One region of the Pedococcus sp. P3_C7 genome, then DNA from elsewhere that is predicted to be linked to it. Evidence: predicted binding sites of a transcription regulator. Region 1 holds the regulator's gene; the other holds the start of a gene.

The links. Region 1 encodes HrcA, which represses chaperone genes, less so after heat shock. Its sites were predicted from a motif close to TTNGCACTCGNNNNNNNCGAGTGCNAA; they were not measured.
Region 2: a site for HrcA is predicted at 1,821-1,847, ahead of groES (co-chaperone GroES). Genes of this name have one in related genera too.

The regions. Positions count from the first base shown of each region.
Region 1 covers NZ_JBFUHC010000001.1:162,585-165,990, reverse strand. Annotated here, with positions in the region: gene AC1DS4_RS00750 (16S rRNA (uracil(1498)-N(3))-methyltransferase) at 1-516, opposite strand, end outside; gene dnaJ (molecular chaperone DnaJ) at 532-1,656, opposite strand; gene hrcA (heat-inducible transcriptional repressor HrcA) at 1,712-2,743, opposite strand; gene AC1DS4_RS00735 (DUF3097 domain-containing protein) at 2,892-3,406, shown strand, end outside.
Region 2 covers NZ_JBFUHC010000004.1:165,979-169,384, forward strand. Annotated here, with positions in the region: gene groL (chaperonin GroEL) at 1-1,224, opposite strand, end outside; gene groES (co-chaperone GroES) at 1,329-1,622, opposite strand; gene AC1DS4_RS06765 (GNAT family N-acetyltransferase) at 1,944-2,789, shown strand; gene AC1DS4_RS06770 (class I SAM-dependent methyltransferase) at 2,827-3,406, shown strand, end outside.

The DNA of each region.
Region 1 (3,406 bases):
TGCCGCCGCGGCGCCGGCGATGCGCGCCGCGAGGGTCTTGGTCGTGACCAGCTCTGCGACGACCGGCACTCGCGCGCGGCGGGACTGCTTGGCCGCTGCGGTGACCGTCGATTCCCACTTGCGGCGGGCCTTGTCGCCACGCTCACCACGCCACTGGACGATGCTGCGCGACGCCTGCCAGGGCACCACCTCGTCGACCCCGAACTCGGTCGCCGCCTCGATGGCCTGGTCGTCGCGGTCACCCTTGGCCAGGGCCTGCACGAGGACGAACCGAGGCACAACCTCCGGCTCGCGGCACACCTCCAGGACGACCAGCTCGAGCTCTGCCTTGCCGGCCGCCTGGACCGTGCAGGTGACGCGCAGGCCGGCGCCGTCGGCAAGCATCACCCGCTCTCCGGGGGCGATCCGGCGGACGGTGGCTGCGTGCCGGCCCTCCGGACCATCGAGGACCACGCGCGTGCCCGCGGCAGCCTCGACGAGGACGGCTGGTTCGACGAGGAACAGCGGCAGGGTCACGTCGGGCGGACCTGGCTACTTGGCCTTGAAGGCGTCGCGGAGCTTGCCGAACAGCCCGGGGTGGGCCGGGGACAACCGCCCGGCCGGGTGCTCCTCACCGCGTAGCGTGGCCAGCTGGCGAAGGAGCTCCTCCTGCTGCTCGTCCAGGCGGGTCGGGGTCTGCACGTTGGCGTGGATGATGAGGTCGCCGCGGCCGGTGCCGCGCAGGTGCGTGACCCCGAGGCCACGCAGCGTCATGGCGTCGCCGGGCTGCGTGCCGGCCTTGATCTCGAGCTCGTTGCAGCCGTCGAACGTGTCGAGCTTGACGGTGGTGCCGAGAGCGGCGGCGGTCATGGGCAGCTCGACGGTGCAGTGCAGGTCGTCCCCACGCCGCTGGAAGGTCTGGTGGGGGCGCACCGCCACCTCGACGTAGAGGTCGCCGGCGGGACCGCCGCCCTGGCCGACCTCACCCTCGCCTGCGAGCTGGATGCGGGTGCCGGTGTCCACTCCGGCAGGCACCTTGATCTTGAGGGTTCGGCGGGTGCGGACCCGGCCGTCACCGGAGCACTCGAAGCACGGGCTGACGAGCACCTCGCCGTAGCCCTGGCAGGTGACGCAGGGACGGGTCGTCATCACCTGGCCGAGGAACGAGCGCTGGACCTGCTGGATCTCGCCGCGACCGCCGCACACGTCACACGTGCGGCGAGCGGTGCCAGGCTGGGCACCGTCACCGTGACAGGTGGAGCAGACCACGGCCGTCTCGATGGCGAGCTCCTTCTCGGCACCGAACACGGCGTCGCCGAGGTCGATGTCGAGCCGGATGAGGGCGTCCTGGCCACGTCGCTGCCGCGACCGCGGACCCCGTTGTGCCTGACCTGCCCCGGCGCCGAAGAAGGCGTCCATGATGTCGCTGAAGGAGAACCCCTGCCCGAACCCGGCAGCGCCGCCGGCATAGGGGTCCGACCCCATGTCGTAGGACCGGCGCTTGTCGGCGTCGGAGAGCACGTCATAGGCCTGCGACACCTTCTTGAACTGCTCCTCCGCCTCCGGGCTCGGGTTGACGTCCGGGTGCAGCGTGCGGGCCTTCTTGCGGTAGGCGCGCTTGATGTCGTCGGGGCTGGCGTCCCGGGACACACCCAGGTCCTGGTAGTAGTCGTTCAACGAATGTCCTTGGTGTCACCGGGGTGACGGTCGGTGGTACGAGGTCGGACGCGCGTCACTGCGCGAGGATTCGGGAGACGTAGGTCGCCACGGCCCGCACCGACGCCATCGTCGTGGGGTAGTCCATCCGGGTGGGGCCGAGGACGCCGAGACCGGCGACGAGCTCTGAGCCCGAGCCGTACTCGGTCGAGACGACCGAGGTCGACTGGAGCCCGGCGAACGGGTTCTCGTGGCCGATGCGCACCGAGACCGTGTCGGAGGTCTCGCGCGCGGTGCCCAGCAGCTTGAGCAGCACGACGTGCTGTTCGAGGGCCTCGAGGACCGGGCCGATGCTGAGCGGGAAGTCTGTGCCGACGCGCGCGAGGTTCGCCGTACCCGCGAGGACGACACGCTCCTCGCGCTCCTCGACGAGGGCGTCGTCGAGGGACCGCACGACGGCCCGCACCAGGTCACGGTCGCCCGGCTCGAACTCGTCGGCGAGGCTGGCCAGGGACGCCGCGGCGTCGACCAGCCGCTGTCCGACGGCGCGCGCGTTGACCTTGACCCGGACGAGCCCGAGGGTCGCCTCGCCGTCCTTGCTGGACAGGTCGTGGCTCGTCTCGATGATGCGTTGCTCGACGCGGCCGGTGTTGACGATGAGCACGACCATCAGGCGGGTCGGGCCCATCGCGACGAACTCGATGTGCCGCACTGTCGACCGGGTCAGCGACGGGTACTGCATGACGGCGACCTGCCGCGTCAGTGAGGCGAGCAGTCGGACCGTCCGGTCCACCACGTCGTCGAGGTCGACGGCGCCCTCGAGGAACTGGGCGATGGCGGCCCGCTCGGCCGCCGTCATGGGCTTGACCGAGCTCAACCGGTCAACGAACAGGCGGTAGCCGGCGTCGGTCGGCACCCGCCCGGCGCTGGTGTGCGGAGCCGCGATCAGGCCCTCTTCCTCCAGCGCCGCCATGTCGTTGCGCACGGTCGCGGCCGAGACCCCCAGCTGGTGCCGGTCCAGCAGGGCCTTGGAACCCACCGGCTCAGAGGTCTGGACGTAGTCCTGCACGATCGCGCGCAACACTGCGAGTCGACGTTCTTCACTCATCAGGCACCTCCTTCGACCGATCTGGCCCCGCTACGGACAGGCTGGCACTCAGGCTCAGCGAGTGCCAAGTCTACGTTGTTCCCGTGTCCTGACCGCACGGGCGGCGCGCCCGCGCAGCCAAGGCCCCGGGGCGGCATACCCTGCGTCGGTGTCCGACCGCTATGGCTCCGATGTCCTGTCCGGTGACTGGAAGGTCCCCCCGCGGGGCCGTTCCCGCGAGGTGGAGGCCGAGACCGGCCTGGTCGTCGAGGACGTCGAGACCGGCTGGTGCGGTGCGGTGGTCCGGGTCGAGAAGGCCGGCGGGATGCGCGTCGTGCACCTCGAGGACCGACGTGGCCGCACGAAGGGTTTCCCGATGGGTCCGGGTTTCCTGCTCGACGGCTCCCCCGTCATCCTGACGCCGCCCACTGCCGCGGCCCGTGCCCTGCTGGCCGACGCACGCGCCCTCGCCTCGCGCACCGCCTCCGGCTCACGGGCCGTCCACGGAGCGACCGCCCGGGTGGCCAGCGGCTCGCGGATCTTCGTCGAGGGCCGGCACGACGCCGAGCTGGTCGAGAAGGTCTGGGGCGCCGACCTGCGGGTCGAGGGCGTCGTCGTGGAGCTGCTCGACGGCGTGGACGACCTGGTCGCGGCGATCGCGGACTTCCAGCCCGGCCCCGGCCG
Region 2 (3,406 bases), on a different contig from region 1:
GCCCTCCTCGATGGCCGCGCGGGTCGCCGAGATGGCGTCCTCGATGCGGTGCTTCTTCTCCTTGAGCTCCACCTCAGTGTGGGCACCCACCTTGATGACGCAGACCCCACCGGCGAGCTTGGCGAGGCGCTCCTGGAGCTTCTCGCGGTCCCAGTCGGAGTCGGTGCGCTCGATCTCGGCCTTGAGCTGGTTGACCCGGCCGGTGACGTCGTCGGGCTTGCCGGCGCCGTCGATGATCGTGGTGTTGTCCTTGGTGACGACGACGCGACGGGCCTGGCCCAGCACGTCCAGGTCAGCCTGGTCGAGCTTGAGGCCGACCTCCTCGGAGATGACCTGGCCACCGGTGAGGGTCGCCATGTCCTGCAGCATCGCCTTGCGACGGTCGCCGAAGCCGGGGGCCTTGACCGCGACCACGTTGAACGTGCCGCGGATCTTGTTGACGACGAGGGTCGACAGCGCTTCGCCGTCGATGTCCTCGGCGATGATCAGCAGCGGCTTGCCGGTCTTGATGACCTTCTCCAGCACCGGCAGGACGTCGGCGATGGCCGAGATCTTGCCCTGGTTGATGAGGATGTAGGCGTCCTCGACCACGGCCTCCATGCGCTCGGCGTCGGAGACGAAGTAGGGCGAGATGTAGCCCTTGTCGAACTGCATGCCTTCGGTGAACTCGAGCTCGGTGGTCGCCGTCGACGACTCCTCGACGGTGATGACACCGTCCTTGCCGACCTTGTCGAACGCCTCGGCGATGGTCGACCCGATCGTCTCGTCCTGGGCGGACAGCGCGGCGACCTGGGCGATCTCTTCCTTGCCCTCGATCTCGCGAGCCGTCTCGAGCAGCTTGGCGCTCACTGCCTGGACCGCTGCGTCGATGCCGCGCTTCAGGCTGGCCGGGGCGGCACCTGCGGCAACGTTGCGCAGGCCCTCCTTGACCATGGCCTGGGCGAGCACGGTGGCCGTCGTGGTGCCGTCACCAGCGATGTCGTTGGTCTTGGTGGCGACCTCCTTCGCGAGCTGGGCGCCGAGGTTCTCGTAGGGGTCCTCGAGCTCGATCTCGCGGGCGATGGTCACGCCGTCGTTGGTGATCGTGGGGGCGCCCCACTTCTTGTCGATGACGACGTTGCGGCCCTTCGGGCCGAGCGTCACCTTGACCGCGTTCGCGAGCGCGTCAACTCCGCGCTCAAGCGACTTGCGGGCGGAGTCGTTGAACTCCAGCGTCTTAGCCATGAAAGTCCTTCTCTAGCAATCGGGTTCAGGAGGGATTGAAGGCAACGTGCCCTGTATGCCGGCAGGCCGGCATACAGGGCACGTCACTCACGCGGTGCGGATGCTCAGCCGACGATGGCGAGGACGTCGCGGGCGGAGAGGATGAGGTACTCCTCGCCGCCGTGCTTGATCTCGGTGCCGCCGTACTTGCTGTAGATGACCCGGTCGCCGACGGTGACGTCGAGCGGGACGCGGTTGCCGTTGTCGTCGATCCGGCCGGGACCGATCGCGAGGACCTCGCCCTCCTGGGGCTTCTCCTTGGCGGTGTCCGGGATGACGAGGCCAGACGCGGTGGTCTGCTCGGCCTCGACGGACTTGACGACGATGCGGTCTTCGAGCGGCTTGATGGAAACCGACACGATGATGACCTCCCCTTCGGGAATGTCGAAGATGGACAGGTGGATGGTGCTGGTCGTGCTGTGGTGCTCTGCTTGCTCTGGCACAGAAGTTGCTCTGGCCCAGAAGTCACTGCCTGGCGGTCGCCGTCGCGGGGATCGACCGACTGGCTGCGTTAGCACTCGGCGAACCGGAGTGCCAACGCAAATCTAGGCTCGCGGTTAGCACTCGGTCAACTCGAGTGCCAGAGTTTGTCGGCGCGTTCGCCACGAGCGGACGACGGAGGACTGCGCGACCGACAAACCAGTTGCCCGGTCGGCCCCGCGGGCGGCAGTGTCGGCCACGTGACCGACACCCAGGAAACCTCTGCCGACAACGCCGACGAGACGTCCGCCGAGCTGCTGCGAGCGTACGACGAGCAGCTGCGCGAGGAGCGTGAGGTGCCCTCGTCACTGGCCACCGCCCGGCTCGGCCCCCTCGTGCTCGCGACGTTCATGGGTGGGCACGGCTTCATCACCTACCGCACCCTCGACACCGACGCCGGTCCGGCCACGAGGGAGTCGGTCGCACAGCTCGTGGATGGGGCGCTCGCGCACTACGAGGCGATGCCCGAGATCACGGCCGTCGAGTGGAAGTCCCGGGGCCACGACCACGCCCCCGGCCTGCACGAGGCCCTGGTCGCACGCGGTTTCACCCCCGACGAACCCGAGTCGATCATGATCGGCGAGGCCCGCCTGCTCGCCGTCGACGTCGCGCTGCCCGACGGCGTCGCCATCCGACGGGTAACCGACGAGGGCGACATCCGGGCGATGTGCTCCATGCAGGCGGAGGTGTTCGGCGACGACGCCAAGGAGGCCAAGGACCACGCGGACCAGGTCCTGCACCGGCTGCGGACCCGCGACGACATGGAGATGTGGGTGGCCGAGCACGACGGCCAGATCGTCAGCGCCGGACGGCTCGAGCCCGTCGCCGGCACCGAGTTCGCCGGCATCTGGGGCGGCGCCACCCGGCCCGAGTTCCGCGGACGGGGGATCTACCGAGCCCTGACCTCCGCCCGCGCACGCTCGGCCATCGGCCACGGCAAGCGCTACATCAACAGCGACTCGACCGAGTTCTCCCGGCCGATCCTCGAGCGCTCCGGCTTCCTCAAGGTCTCGACCACGACCCCCTACGAATGGCGACGCCCGTAGTCCACCCACCGCCCGGGCGTACGACAGAATGCCGGGCATGGATCTGGCCCTGCTGCGACGGCTGACCACCGGCGAGGGCTGGGGTCTGCTGCAGTCCCTCCCGCCGTACGACGAGTCGGCCGCCTTGGGACTGCAGCAGCGACTGCGCACGGCGGGGTTCGAGCCGGACCTCGTCGCAGCTGCCCTGAACCAGGCCCGGCTGCGAGCCAAGGCCCAGGACAAGTTCGGCGAGTTCGCCCGCGGGATGGTGCTCACCTCCGATGGGCTCGAGCAGGCGACCCGGCTGGCGGTGGCCGCTCAGCACGCCCAGCGCTTCCGGGCCGCCGGCATCCACACGGTGCACGACCTCGGGTGCGGCATCGGTTCGGACGCCATGGCGATGGCGGGCCTCGACCTGCGGGTCAGGGCCATCGACGCCGACGAGGTCACCGCGGGGATCGCCGCGGTGAACCTGCGGCACTGGCCGGACTCCACGGCATACCAAGGGGTGGCGGAGGAGTTCACCGCGCCGGCTGGTGAGGGGGCGCGCGGCGTGGGGGCGTGGCTCGACCCGGCGCGACGCACGCCCGGCGTCGCCGACGTGAGCGGCCGTACCCGCAGGATCTTCAACCTCGCCG